3 regions of the Streptomyces sp. NPDC014889 genome follow, and region 2 is predicted to be linked to each of the others. Evidence: riboswitches for the same ligand, from Rfam matches in the RefSeq annotation. Region 2 holds a riboswitch; each other region holds the start of a gene.
The links. Region 2 has a riboswitch for cyclic di-AMP ahead of ACF09J_RS27925 (NlpC/P60 family protein). Riboswitches for the same ligand answer to the same signal wherever they lie in the genome.
Positions count from the first base shown of each region.

Region 1 (4,597 bases), on a different contig from region 2:
GCCGACCTGGCGCTCACCATCCTCGGCGGCGGCGAGTCCTCGCGGCTCTACAACCGGCTGGTGCGCCGCGACCGTACGGCCGTCGCGGCCGGTTTCGGCCTGCTGCGGCTGGCCGGTGCGCCCTCCCTGGGCTGGCTGGACGTGAAGACCTCCGGCGACGTCGAGGTGCCCGTCATCGAGTCGGCCATCGACGAGGAGCTGGCCCGGTTCGCGGAACAGGGCCCGACCGCCGAGGAGATGGAGCGCGCCCAGGCCCAGCTGGAGCGCGAGTGGCTGGACCGCCTCGGCACGGTCGCCGGCCGCGCCGACGAACTGTGCCGCTACGCCGTCCTGTTCGGCGACCCGCAGCTCGCCCTGACCGCCGTCGGACGTGTCCTGGAGGTGACGCCCGAGGAGGTGCAGGAGGTCGCCAAGTCCCGCCTGCGTCCCGACAACCGCGCGGTGCTCGTCTACGAGCCGACCGCCGCCGACGCGCAGGACGACGCCCAGGACGCGGACGCCGCGGCCACCGACGAGACCGAGGAGGCGGCGAAGTGACCGAGCTCGCCACGATGGAGTTCCACCCGCAGCCGCAGGCAGGCGCGGCCAGGCCGTGGGCGTTCCCCGCCCCCGAGCGCGGGACGCTGGACAACGGCCTGACGGTGCTGCGCTGCCACCGCCCCGGCCAGCAGGTCGTCGCCGTCGAGGTGCTGCTGGACGCGCCCCTGGAGGCGGAGCCGGCCGGCCTGGACGGCGTCGCCACGATCATGGCGCGGGCCTTCTCCGAGGGCACCGACAAGCACTCCGCCGAGGAGTTCGCCGCCGAGCTGGAGCGCGCGGGCGCCACCCTCGACGCGCACGCCGACCACCCCGGCGTACGGCTGAGCCTGGAGGTCCCCGCCTCCCGACTGGCCAAGGGGCTCGGCCTGCTGTCCGACGCCCTCAGGGCGCCCGCGTTCGCCGACTCCGAGGTGGAGCGGCTGGTGCGCAACCGGCTCGACGAGATCCCGCACGAGCTGGCCAACCCGGCCCGCCGCGCCGCCAAGGAGCTGTCCAAGGAGCTCTTCCCGGCGGACGCGCGCATGTCGCGTCCGCGCCAGGGCACCGAGGAGACGGTCGGCGCCATCGACTCGGCGGCCGTCCGTGCCTTCTACGACCGGCACGTGCGCCCGGCCACGGCCACCGCCGTGGTCGTCGGCGACCTCACCGGCGTCGACCTCGACGAGCTGCTGGGCCGGACCCTGGGCGCCTGGACCGGCGCGCCCGCCAAGCCGCGGCCCGTGCCGCCGGTGACCGCCGACGACACCGGCCGTGTGGTCATCGTGGACCGGCCCGGCGCCGTCCAGACTCAGTTGCTCATCGGCCGGATCGGTTCCGACCGGCACGCCCGCGTGTGGCCCGCCCAGGTGCTCGGCACCTACTGCCTCGGCGGCACCCTCACCTCCCGCCTGGACCGCGTCCTGCGCGAGGAGAAGGGCTACACCTACGGGGTGCGGGCGTTCGGCCAGGTGATGCGCTCGGCCCCCGACGGCTCGGGCGCCGCGATGCTCGCCATCAGCGGCTCGGTCGACACCCCGAACACCGGCCCGGCCCTGGACGACCTGTTCACGGTGCTGCGCAAGCTCGCCGCGGAGGGTCTCACCGACCCCGAGCGCGACGTCGCCGTGCAGAACCTCGTCGGCGTGGCGCCGCTGAAGTACGAGACGGCCGCCGCCGTCGCGGGCACGCTGGCCGACCAGGTCGAGCAGCACCTGCCGGACGACTACCAGGCGACGCTCTATCAGCAGCTCGCCGCCACCGGCACGGTGGAGGCCACCGCGGCCGTCGTCAACGCCTTCCCGGTGGACCGTCTGGTGACGGTCCTCGTCGGCGACGCGGCGCAGATCAAGGAGCCCGTCGAGGCCCTGGGCGTCGGCCGGGTCACGGTCGTCGAGGCCGAGTAGCGGCACACACGAACGCGGGGCCCTGGTGACCGAAGCGTCACCAGGGCCCTGTGTTGTCCTGATCTTGTCCGAATTGAGGGGGAGACCGCCTGTCTGCCCTGTGGTATGCGCTACAAAACATCTGATCCGTTTGGGAATTGAAAGCGGCCCCGTTTAGCGTCGGTCCGGCTGTTCGTCGGGCAGTGCGCCGCGTCCGCGGCACCGGACAGTCATCGCCGAGTCCCCGTACGGCGCGAGCCAGGGGAGCCGGGGACCCATCGTCCCTGGGGTGAATCGGACGCCCGCGCGCCACGCGAGGGGGCCGTAGGAGACCTTCCTGCTCCGAACCCGTCAGCTAACCCGGTAGGCGACAGGGAAGGAAAGGACCCACGTCTCCATGGCGTTCACCCGCGCCGCCGGGAAGCACCGACGGCCGAGCCGGATGCACCGCACCACCGCCCGCGCGGCGGGCGTCGCGGCCCTGGCCACCACCGGTGTCATCGGCACCCTCGCCGCCCCGGCCCTCGCGGCGGAGGCCCCCGCCCTCGAGGACACCGGCCTCACCCCGGTCGTCACCATCGGCGACAGCGTCGCCGAGAAGATCGACGCCCAGTCCGTCGCCCAGCACCGTGCCGCCGCGCGCAAGGAGGCCGAGAAGGCCGCGCGCGAGAAGGCCGCCGAGCAGGCGGCGAAGGAGCGCGAGGCCAAGGCGCGCGCCGCCCGCGCGGCCGAGCGCAAGCGCCTCAACGCCTTCGTGACGCCGATCTTCAACTCGTACATCTCGACCGGCTACCTGACCGGCGGCTACCTGTGGTCGTCCGGCGCCCACACCGGCGTCGACTTCCACGCCGCGAGCGGCACCAGCGTCCACGCGGTCGGCAGCGGCACCGTCGTCGACGCCGGCTGGGGCGGGGCGTACGGGAACCAGATCGTGATCAGGATGGCCGACGGCATGTACACCCAGTACGCGCATCTGTCGTCCGTCCAGGTCTCGGTGGGCCAGCACGTCACCCCGGGCCGGCAGATCGGCCTGTCCGGCGCGACCGGCAACGTCACCGGACCGCACCTGCACTTCGAGGCCCGTACGACCCCGGACTACGGCTCCGACGTCGACCCCGTGGCCTACCTGCGCAAGCACGGCCTCAACGTCTGACCCGCCGCCGGGCGTACCGTCCGGCATCCCCGAAGCCCCGGCTCCCGAGCCGGGGCTTCCGGTTTCCCCGCGGGCTTCCGGAGGCCCCCCGCCGGGCACGCCGAAGCCGTGCCGGCCCGTCCGGGCGGCACGGCTTCGGCGCAGGACCGTTCCTGCTGGTCAGACCGTCTCGGGCAGCTCCTCGAGCCCCTCGGCGACCAGCTTGGCCAGCCGGTCGAGCGCGGCGTCCGCGCCGTCGGCGTCGGAGGCCAGGACGACCTCCTCGCCGCCCTCGGCGCCGAGGCCGAGCACGGCCAGCATGGAGGCCGCGTTGACGGGCGTCCCGTCGGCCTTGGCGATCGTCACCGGGATGCCTGCGGCCGTGGCGGCCCGGACGAAGATGGAGGCGGGGCGGGCGTGGAGACCCTCGGCCCAGCCGACGTTGACGCGGCGCTCAGCCATGTGTTGCTGCCCTTCAGGTGATCAGGGTTGTCTAGACCAGTTTTCCACACGTGGAACAAGTCCGGAGCGGGGGTGTGCGCCGCCCCGGACGGCGTCGGACCGCGGCCTCGGTCCGACGTGTGTCCTCCACAGACTGCCTCGCGCCGCTGTCGGACGCGAGCCGTACGCTGGGGCCCATGCAGACCTCGCCGGACCGGCACGAGTACCCCGCCCACTGGGAGGCCGACGTGGTGCTGCGTGACGGAGGTACCGCACGGATCCGCCCCATCACCGCCGATGACGCCGGCCGTCTGGTCAGCTTCTACGAACAGGTGTCGGACGAGTCCAAGTATTACCGCTTCTTCGCGCCCTACCCGCGGCTGTCCGCGAAGGACGTCCACCGCTTCACGCACCACGACTTCGTGGACCGGGTGGGACTCGCGGCCACCGTCGGCGGCGAGTTCATCGCCACCGTGCGCTACGACCGCATCGGCGCGGACGGCATGCCGGCCTCGGCGCCCTCCGACGAGGCCGAGGTCGCCTTCCTGGTGCAGGACGCCCACCAGGGCCGCGGCGTCGCCTCCGCGCTCCTCGAACACATCGCGGCCGTCGCCCGCGAGCGCGGCATCCGCCGCTTCACCGCCGAGGTGCTGCCGGCCAACACCAAGATGATCAAGGTGTTCACGGACGCCGGGTACACCCAGAAGCGCAGCTTCGAGGACGGCGTCGTGCACCTGGAGTTCGGCATCGAGCCGACCGACCGCTCGCTGGCCGTGCAGCAGGCACGGGAGCAGCGGGCCGAGGCGCGGTCGGTACGGCGGCTGCTCGTGCCGGGCTCGGTCGCCGTCATCGGGGTGGGCCGCACGCGCGGCGGCGTCGGCCGCGGCATCCTCGACAACATCCGCGACGCCGGGTTCACGGGCCGGCTCCACGCCGTGAACCGGGCCTTCGGCGAGGACTGCCGGGAGATCGACGGGGTGCCCGCCCACCGCTCGGTGCGGGACATCGACGGGCCCGTGGACCTGGCCGTCGTCGCCGTACCGGCCGAGCACGTCCCGGACGCCGTCGCCGAGTGCGGCGAGCACGGGGTGCAGGGACTCGTCGTGATCTCCGCGGGCTACGC
Region 1 covers NZ_JBIBWH010000025.1:41,105-45,701, forward strand. The annotation lists gene ACF09J_RS33970 (M16 family metallopeptidase) at 1-537, shown strand, start outside; gene ACF09J_RS33975 (M16 family metallopeptidase) at 534-1,922, shown strand; cyclic di-AMP (ydaO/yuaA leader) riboswitch at 2,126-2,286, shown strand; gene ACF09J_RS33980 (M23 family metallopeptidase) at 2,299-3,054, shown strand; gene ACF09J_RS33985 (HPr family phosphocarrier protein) at 3,214-3,495, opposite strand; gene ACF09J_RS33990 (GNAT family N-acetyltransferase) at 3,672-4,597, shown strand, end outside.
Region 1: it holds a riboswitch for cyclic di-AMP, as region 2 does, so the genes downstream of both, ACF09J_RS33980 (M23 family metallopeptidase) here and ACF09J_RS27925 (NlpC/P60 family protein) in region 2, are expected to answer to the same signal.

Region 2 (4,597 bases):
CGCCGAACTCACTCGCGAGCTTCGCCGACTCCCCCGCCACCGCGTTGCCCACGAGCGCCAGCAGGGCGAGCAGGAGCAGGATGCTGCCCACCAGGGCGACGGCGACGCACAGCGGCCTGGGCAGGAAGCGGTTCAGCAGGTCGGCGAGGGGGCGCAGGATCGAGGTGATCACCAGGCCGAGGAACAGGGCCACCGCGATGAGCTGGAAGCGGCCGAGGACGGTGAAGACGCCGTAGACGACGACCCCGACGAGGATGAGGCGCCAGGCGTAGGCGGCGGCGACCCGCAGCCAGGGCACGGTCCGCTCGGCCTTCCGGACCGCGGCAGCGGTCCGGGCGTGCGGCGGGAGGCGTACGGAGGGCGCCGGGCGGCTGCCGGGCACCCGGCGGGCCGCCCGGCGCCCGCGGCCCGGCCCGCCCGCCGGAGCGCCCGCAGCAGCCACCGCGCCTCTCCTTCGTCCTGGGCCCCCTCGAGCCTCCTGAGCCCTCTTGAGCACCGTAAGGTCCGGCCGGGCCGGGGCAGGGGTGCAGTTCGGCCGGGTGGGCGGTCATCGGGGGCATCAGGGGGAACGGGTGCACGTGCGGCGCACGGTGCCGCGCGGGTGGGCCGGGGCGGTCCGGCCCGTCACGGCGGCGTCTCGTCCAGCAGCTCGGGGCCGTTGTTGCGCACGTTGTTGACGGCCGGGGAGACCGGCCGGGCGCCGAGCCTGCCGCCCGCCGGGGGGCTCAGCAGCGTCCGTAGTTCGCCGGGGTCCTGATGGCGGGGGTCGAGCCAGGCGTCGTAGTGGTCCGGGGTGAGGGCCAGCGGCATCCTCGGGTGGACCCGGCCGGCCTCGTCGGTGGCCTCGGTGGTGATGATGGTGCACGTGGTCAGCCAGGCGGCGGGGTCGTCGTCCCGCGCCACGTGCGGGTCCCGCCAGTACGCGTACAGCCCGGCGAGCGCCATCAGCTCACCGTCCTCGGGGCTGATGTAGTACGGCTGCTTGTGGGTCCTGCCGGTGTCCTGGGCCTTGATCTGCTGCCATTCGTAGAAGCCGTCGGCGGGCAGCAGGCAGCGGTGCCTGACGAAGGCGCGGCGGAAGGCCGGCTTCTCGTGCACGGTCTCCACCCGGGCGTTGATCATCCGGGCGCCGGCCTTCACGTCCCTCGCCCAGGACGGGACCAGTCCCCAGCGCAGCGGCCGCAGCTCCCTGCGGACGGCGGCCGGGGTGCGGTCCTCGCGCGGCGCGCGTTCGAGAACGGCCCACACCTCGTCGGTCGGGGCGACGTTCCAGCTCGGGGCGAGCGACTCCTCCGGGCGCCACTCGGTGACCCGGAAGTGCCGGACCAGGTCCTCCGGACCGCGGGTGGAGACGTAGCGACCGCACATGGGGCCAGGGTGCCACGGCGGCGGGGCCGGGGGCGGGAGCGCCTCACGCCCGCCGGCGGGGTCACCTCGACGATGCCGCGCAGACGGACATGAACGTGAGGCACCTCACGGGAAGGTCACGAATACGTATCGGACATTCCACGCCTCAATCTTCACACCGAGTACACACGTTCGCTAAGTTGACGGCCAGGACGCACGATTGCCTCCGGCGAGTCGCGTCGGATCGTGCGACCTCCGCCGAGTCCGGTACGCCCCCGCAGCGGCCGGAGCCGGGGAACCGACCAACCTCGGGGTGAAGCGGCCCAACTGTCCCTCGGGACAAGGGCCGTAGGGCACGCCTTCCGCAGAACGTCCGCCCGATGCCGAGAGCAGAACCGGTAGGCGGCCCATGGGAGGAGTGCGTCCCTCTTGACGCCGGAACGACCGAGCGACGACAGGCCGAGCCGCGCCGAGGTCCAGCAGCGGATCAGCAGCCTCTACGACCAGGCGGAGAACGCCACGGGGAACTTCAACGCCACCCGCGCGATGAGCAAGAGCGCTCGTACGCGGCGGGGTTCGGCTTCCTGGAGCGGTTCCGGCGGATCCGATCCGGCCGTGGACCGGGTGGCCAGGAAGTGGTTCGACGTGGGGCGCGCCCAGTTGGGTCCGACCATGCCTGCGGTCCTGCCGCCGGACCGTATGCCGAGACAGGCCGACTCCCCCGCCGCGGCGCAGGACAGGCGTCCGGCGGATGCCCGCGAGGGCCTGGCCCTCGAAGCGGGCAGGGCCCCTCGGCCCGAGCTGTCCGCCGGCCCGGCGGCCTCGGCACCCGAACTCGCGGCCGCGGCACGGACCGTCCCGGAGTTGCCCGCCGCCGCCCCCGTGGCGGAACTGACCGCCCGCCCCATGCAACCGCCCCCGCCCACCACCGGCACCATGGGCGTACTGCCCGACGGGGCCATGCGGCCGCCCACCGGCACCCTGGACGCGCTGTCCAGCCGCTCCATGCAGCCGCCCCCCACCGGCAGCATGAGCCTGCTCCCGAACGAAACCACCGGCGCGCCTCCCGCAGGGGCCATGGATGCTCGGACCACCGGCACCATGGGCGTACTGCCCGACCGCACCATGCAGCCGCCACCCACCGGCAGCATGAACCTGCTCCCGAACGAAACCACCGGCGCACCTCCCGCAGGGACCATGGATGCTCGGACCACCGGCACCATGGGCGTACTGCCCGACCGCACCATGCAGCCACCACCCACCGGCAGCATGAACCTGCTCCCGAACGGAATCAGCGGCGCGCCTCCCGCAGGGGCCATGGATGCTCGGACCACCGGCACCACGGGCGTACTGCCCGACCGCACCACCGGAGGCATGCAGGCTCCCCCGACCGGCACCATGCGGGCGGTGCCCTCCACCGGGGCCCTGGGCGCTCTTTCCTCAGGGACGGCGGTGGCCACCGGGGCCGGGGCGATGGGTGTCAGCGGGAGCCCGGGTGTCGCGACCCCGCCCGACGGGCCCGTCACGCAGCCTGCGGGTGGGGTCCCGGTCGCGCGTCGTCGGCAGGCCGCCGCGGTGCAGCGGCCCGCCAAGGAGCGGACGCGGGGCAAGCTCGCGCAGGCCGGCGAGATGCTGGCCCGGCACGCCGCGCAGCAGAGCGCGCGGCCGGCCGAGGAGCCCCTGCCTCGGCCGGAGGCGGCGCAGTGGCAGCAGCACGCCACTGGCCTCTTCGACACGACCCCGCCGCTGGACGGCAACTCGCTCTTCGACGCCAGCCAGGCGGGAGCCCCCGGCCCAGCGACCGGCGCCGCCGTCGCCGAGAGCCCGGCCTCGGCCTACGAGCGGAAGGCCGCCAAGGCGCTGGCCTTCGCCCGCGCGCAGATCGGCAAGCCGTGCGTGTGGGGAGCCACAGGTCCGGGCTCCTACGACTGCTCGAGTCTCACCCAGGCCGCCTGGCGGGCCGCGGACGTGGCCCTGCCCCGCACCACCCACGAACAGGTCGGCTCCGGCGCGGCGATCGAGCTCGCCGAACTGGAGCCGGGGGACCTGATCTTCTTCTACGGCGAGGTCAGCCACGTGGGCCTGTACGCGGGCAACGGCACCATGGTGCACGCCCCGAGTCCGGGCGCGTCCATACGCGAGGAGTCGATCTTCTTCGCGGGCCCCCGAGCCATCCACAGCGCGATACGGCCGGCCTGAGCCGTCACGGGCGGGGAGGCCCGGGTGACCGCGGCGGCGTCACCCGGACCTTCCCGCCCGTCGTTCACGCGTTCTTGCGGCCCACCCCGGCGTACACCCAGAACTGGGACGGGTCCTCCGGGACCTCCTCGTCCCGGTCCGGACGCCACAGCGGGACGTAGACCAATCCCGGCTCCGCCAGGTCGAACCCGTCGAAGAGGGACTCGATCTCGCCGCGGGAGCGTGCCGTGACCGGCGAGGTGGCCCGGTCGCGGTAGAGCTGCCCGACCGCCGCGGCCGTGTCGGGGCGGTCCTCGTCCGTGGCGTGGGTCAGGGCCAGCCAGCTGCCCGCGGGCAGCGCGTCCCGGAAGGCGGCCACGATGCCGCCGGGGTCCTCCTGCGGGGTGACGAAGTGCAGGATCGTGATCATCAGGACGGCGACGGGCTCGTCGAAGTCGATCAGCTTGCGCACCTGCGGCGCGGAGAGTATCCCCGCGGGATCGCGGATGTCGGCGGCCACGATCGCCGCGTCCGGGTTGTCGGCGAGCAGGGCCTCGCTGTGCGCGACCGCGACCGGGTCGTTGTCGACGTACACCACTTTCGCGCCGGGACTGGCGGCCTGGGCGACCTCGTGCACATTGCCCTGGGTGGGGATCCCGGAGCCGAGGTCGACGAACTGGCGCACCCCGGCGTCCACCAGGAACCGCACGGCACGGCCCAGGAAGGCGCGGTTGGCGCGGGCCAGGGTGCGCACCTGGGGGTCGATCGCCGTGAAGGCGGCCACCGCCTCCCGGTCTATGGCGAAGTTGTGCTCGCCGCCCAGCATGGCGTCGTACATCCGGGCCACGCTTGCCTTGCCCGGATCGACGCCCCGCGGCAGCCCGTCTCCGTCCCGCATTCGCCAACTCCCCTACTGTTAAACGACCTTGACTGTGCATCATATAGTTGCCAGCGGCATACCACGCCGTACCGCCCGACCGGTCCGACCGGCCAGTCCGTCCCCGCCCCACCGGACCCCCGGCCCACCGGCCCCCACCCGGAAGGCACACGATCCTGCGGAACACAGAACGCG
Region 2 covers NZ_JBIBWH010000015.1:70,117-74,713, reverse strand. The annotation lists gene ACF09J_RS27935 (AI-2E family transporter) at 1-442, opposite strand, end outside; gene ACF09J_RS27930 (SOS response-associated peptidase) at 625-1,368, opposite strand; cyclic di-AMP (ydaO/yuaA leader) riboswitch at 1,594-1,768, shown strand; gene ACF09J_RS27925 (NlpC/P60 family protein) at 1,777-3,546, shown strand; gene ACF09J_RS27920 (SAM-dependent methyltransferase) at 3,611-4,423, opposite strand.

Region 3 (4,597 bases), on a different contig from region 2:
CCTTGCCGGTCTTGACGTCCACCGGGTTCTGCTGCTTGACGGGCCAGGTGGCGCACGGCAGGTTCATCCACGCGTTGGCCCAGGTCATGAACGGGGCCGTCTTGTGGAGCCGCGTGTTGTCCCGGTCCCACGTCTGCCAGTTGGTGGGCCACTTGGCGTCGGTGCACTCCACGGCCGTGTAGACGGCGTTGCCGTTCTCCGAGGAGATGTTGCCCGCGATGTCGGACAGGTCCGGGGCGGCGGCGTCGACCAGCGCCTGGGTGTCACCGGCGACGTACTTGCTGAACACCCTCGCCACCGGCGCCCACGACGAGTCGTAGTACGGCGCGCTCTGGAAGAAGGAGATCAGCTCGTTCGGGCCGACGACCCCGCCGATGGGGCTCTTCTTGGCGGTGGCGCGCAGCTTCAGCCACTGCTCCTGGACGGCGTCGCGGGTGGCGCCCAGGTGGTAGGTGGCGTCGTTCGCGGCGACCCAGTCCTGCCAGTCCTTCCAGCGGCCCTCGAAGGCGACGTCCTGGTTCAGGTTGGCCTGGTACCAGATGTTCTCGCGGGCCGGGTTGACGACGCTGTCGACGACCATCCGGCGCACGTGGCCCGGGAACATCGTGCCGTAGACGGCGCCGAGGTAGGTGCCGTAGGAGACGCCGAGGAAGTTGAGCTTCTGCTCGCCGAGCGCGGCGCGGATGACGTCCAGGTCGCGCACGGTGTTCGGGGTGGTCATCTGCTGGAGCATGGCGCGGCCGGTGCGCTGGAGGCAGCCCTGCGCGTACTCGCGGGCCAGCTTGCGCTGGATGCTCTTGTCGCCCTCGGAGCCGGGCACCGGGTCCAGCTTGGACCCCTCGGCGAACTTCTGCGGGTCGGCGCAGGAGATGGCCGCCGAGTGGCCGACACCGCGCGGGTCGAAGCCGACGAAGTCGTAGGCCTTCGCCACGTTGGCCCAGATGGCGTTCTTTCCGGTGACCCGGGTCGGGAAGCGCAGGCCCGAACCGCCGGGGCCGCCCGGGTTGTAGACGAGGGCGCCCTGGCGCTCCTCCTTGGTGCCGGTGTTGCCGGCGCGGTCGACGGCCAGCTTGATCTGCTTGCCGTAGGGGTCGGCGTAGTCGAGCGGCACCGAGACGTAACCGCACTGGATGGGCTTGGCCAGCCCCCAGTCGGCGGGGCAGTCCTGCCAGTCGATGCCGGCCTTCGCGGCCCGCTCCGCGGCGATCGCCGCGCCGCGGGTCTCGCGGTCCTGGCCCTGGCCGTTGTTCGCACCGGCCGCGGGCGTCGCCACCGCGCCGGCTATCAGGGTCGCCGTGACCAGCGCACCGGCCGAACCGAGCGCCAGCACCCGGTTCCTGGGTCTCATGTCCCTCAAGGGGGGACCTCCCCGTACGTCGTTGCGAATTGGGTACGGGGATCCTTGCTGCTGTGAGGTCCCTGAGAACAGGGGGCGTTGACCTTCTTTGCCAATCCGATAAGCGGCGCGACGTGTCCCGCTGAGCGGAACCCCGAGCGGCTCGACGGGAACCGGAAGGCCGGCGACGGCACGCACGGAAGGGACGGGGAGTCGGCGGGCGGCCCCCACGAAAGGGGTCAAAAACCCAGCAAGCGGGCCAACCTGAGAGGCCTGAAGGCCAGCAGGCGGGCCACGCGGCCGAGGCTGCGCGGGCCGGCCTGGAGCGGTGGTCGGCGCCGGAGACGCCAGAAGCCGCCGCATATGGGCCGGTTGGCCGGAACGCCCAAAATCACACGGCAATGCCCACTTCACCGGACGCGGGACGATCCACCGGACCCCGCACCACACCCGGACAGCGCCGATCGGCCGCCGCCCGGAGACGACCGGGCACCCGGGCCGTCAGGGGCACCCGCCGGGCCCGGGTCGGCGGGGAACCGGAACCCCGGCGGCCGGATGGCGGTGCGGGGCCGGAAGCCCCAGCGGCGGTCCGCGCGGCAGGCGCGGGCCGGCCCGAAGCGGCAGCCGGCGCCGGAGACGCCAGAAGCCGCCACATATGGGCCGGTTGGCCGGTACATCCCGAATCGCACGGCAATGCCCACCTCGCCGGACGCGGGACGATCCACCGGACCCACCCCGCACCCTGGCAGAGCCGATCGGCCGCTGTCCGGAGGCCGCCGGGCGCCCGGCCCCCGTGGGTGCCGGACGGTGAGTCGCGCGCCGTGCGCTTCACCCAGCCGCCAAACTGCGGAAGTTGACGTCGTCCACACCGGGGGCGCGGCGGGCGCGGGAGGCGGCGCGCCGGGACAAGCGACACGGAATGTCCCCGAATGACCGACCCCCTTTCGGTGTAGGTTCAGGTCCCTTTTCGGGACCGCCACAGTTGCGCAGCCCGCCTCCCCGAATGGCGGCACGAGGCGTTCCGGTGCTGGTCCGGGGGTCGTCGGGTGAGGGGGCATCCGTTCGATCGTGAGGGTGTCCACCCGAACGGGCGCGTGGTGAGTAACAACACAAACACTCGCTTCCGTTGGGATTTTCGGACATCCGTGGGTGAAGATCCCTGTCTGACGACAAGCCCCCGCCACAACGGCGGGGCGGTCCGGGCGGACGCCGAGTCCTGCCGCCGCCCGGATGACCGGTCGACAGGAGTGGATCGGCAGGAGTGGAGGACCCAAGCACGACGGGTCGCCGGAACGGTCGCACCATGACCGGACCGAGCAGCCCTTGGGGTGAAGCCGCGGCAACGCGGCCGGGCAACTTCGCCAGCCCGAATCCGACAGGTCATCCTTCACAGGCGGCTGACGAAGGGTTGCGCATGACTGCGCTCAATCGCGTCCCGTCGCTGATGGCCCGGGCCGGCACGGCCTCGGCCCTGACCCTGGCCGCCGTGGGCGGCTCGATCGTCGTGCCGGGTGTGGCCTCCGAGGCCTCGGCCGTCACGATGGCGTCCAAGGCGCTGCAGATCGCCGCGTCCAAGAAGGGGTCGCCCTACCAGTGGGGCGCCACGGGGCCGCGGAGGTTCGACTGCTCCGGGCTCACGCTGTACTCGTTCAAGAGGGCGGGCAAGAAACTGCCCCGCACGGCCGCGCAGCAGTACAACAACAGCCGGCACATCTCCGCGAGCAGCCGCCGGGCCGGGGACCTGGTGTTCTTCCACTCGGGCTCGTACGTGTACCACGTCGGCATCTACGCCGGCTCGGGCAAGATCTGGCACGCCCCGAAGACCGGGGACGTGGTGAAGCTCCAGAAGATCTGGACGAAGAGCGTCTGGTACGGCCGGGTCCGCTGACCCGGCCGCGGTGCGGGGCGGTGGCGGCGCTGCGACGCCGTCACCCCACGTTCCTACGGTTCCTGGCCCGCGGCCGTCACGGGCCGGGCAGGAGCCGTCCACGGAAGTTCGATGCAGACCGTCTTGCCGCCCTCCCGGGTCGGCCGCACGGTCAGTCTGCCGCCGCACTCCGCGGTGAGCCACCGGATGATCACCATGCCCCGGCCGTTGTCCTGCTGGACGGCGGCCGGCAGCCGTTTGGGGAACCGGGGGTGGCTGTCGGTGACCCCGATGCACAGCCGTTCGTCACGCACGAGGACGAGGTCCACCGTGAAGGTGGGTGACTGCCCGAAAGTGTGCTGTACGGCGTTGGTGGCGAGTTCGGAGACGATGAGCCGCACCGTCTCGGCGGTGTCCGTGGCCGGCGGCAGGCCCCACTCCGCGAGCGTGCCCGCCACATAGGCACGGGCCGCGCAGACCGAGGCGGGATCGCTCGGCAGAGTGACGGATGCTTCCAGATGGTCTGCCATGGCGACGTCGTCCCTTTCCCACGGGACCGGAGTCCGACACTGAGCGGATGGTTCGAGTACGGTCCCGCACTGGTGCTTCGCCGTCAGACTGCCACCAGTCCTGCCGTCTCGGTGGCGATCCACCAAGATATGCATATATCTGTCGCTCGATGCGGTGAACTCTGCGACGGAAGACCGTATGTGAAGCGGGTCGCGTGGAGCGTTCAGACGGAGCGAGGGAGTAGCCCATGCAGCACGGTCCCGCGGTGCGCCGCAGGAAACTGGGCGCCGAACTGCGCGCGCTGCGCACCGGCGCGGGTCTCACCAGCGGTGAGGCGGCCGGCCTGGTCGGCTGGCACCAGTCGAAGGTCAGCCGGATCGAAACCGGCACCAGTGGGGTGAAACCGGCCGATGTGCGCTCCCTCCTGGACGCGTACGCGGTCCACGACTCCCAGCTGCGCGAGTTGCTCCTGGTCCTCGCGGGACTGGACGACGGCGACGGCCGGCACCACTGGTGGCACGCCTACCGCGGGGTACTGCCGCCGACCTACCGGGACTTCATCAGCCTGGAGTCGCAGGCGAGCGGGATGCGCACCCTGGAGACCTCGGTCGTCCCCGGACTGCTGCAGACGCCCGAGTACGCCCGCGCGGTCACCCGGGCCGCCGTGGACGGGCTCGACGAGGACCGGCTGGACGCGCTGGTGGAGGTGCGGCTGGCCCGCCAGGACGTGCTCCGCGCGCAGCCGCCGCTGGAGCTGGACGCGGTGCTCGACGAGGCGGTGCTGCGCCGCGAGGTGGGCGGCCCGGAGATCATGCGGCGGCAGCTGGAGCGGCTGACGGAGGCGGCCCGGCTGCCGCAGGTACGGCTCCAGGTGCTGCCGTTCG
Region 3 covers NZ_JBIBWH010000017.1:69,952-74,548, forward strand. The annotation lists gene ACF09J_RS29690 (alpha/beta hydrolase) at 1-1,348, opposite strand, end outside; cyclic di-AMP (ydaO/yuaA leader) riboswitch at 2,534-2,747, shown strand; gene ACF09J_RS29695 (C40 family peptidase) at 2,751-3,224, shown strand; gene ACF09J_RS29700 (ATP-binding protein) at 3,278-3,733, opposite strand; gene ACF09J_RS29705 (helix-turn-helix domain-containing protein) at 3,961-4,597, shown strand, end outside.
Region 3: it holds a riboswitch for cyclic di-AMP, as region 2 does, so the genes downstream of both, ACF09J_RS29695 (C40 family peptidase) here and ACF09J_RS27925 (NlpC/P60 family protein) in region 2, are expected to answer to the same signal.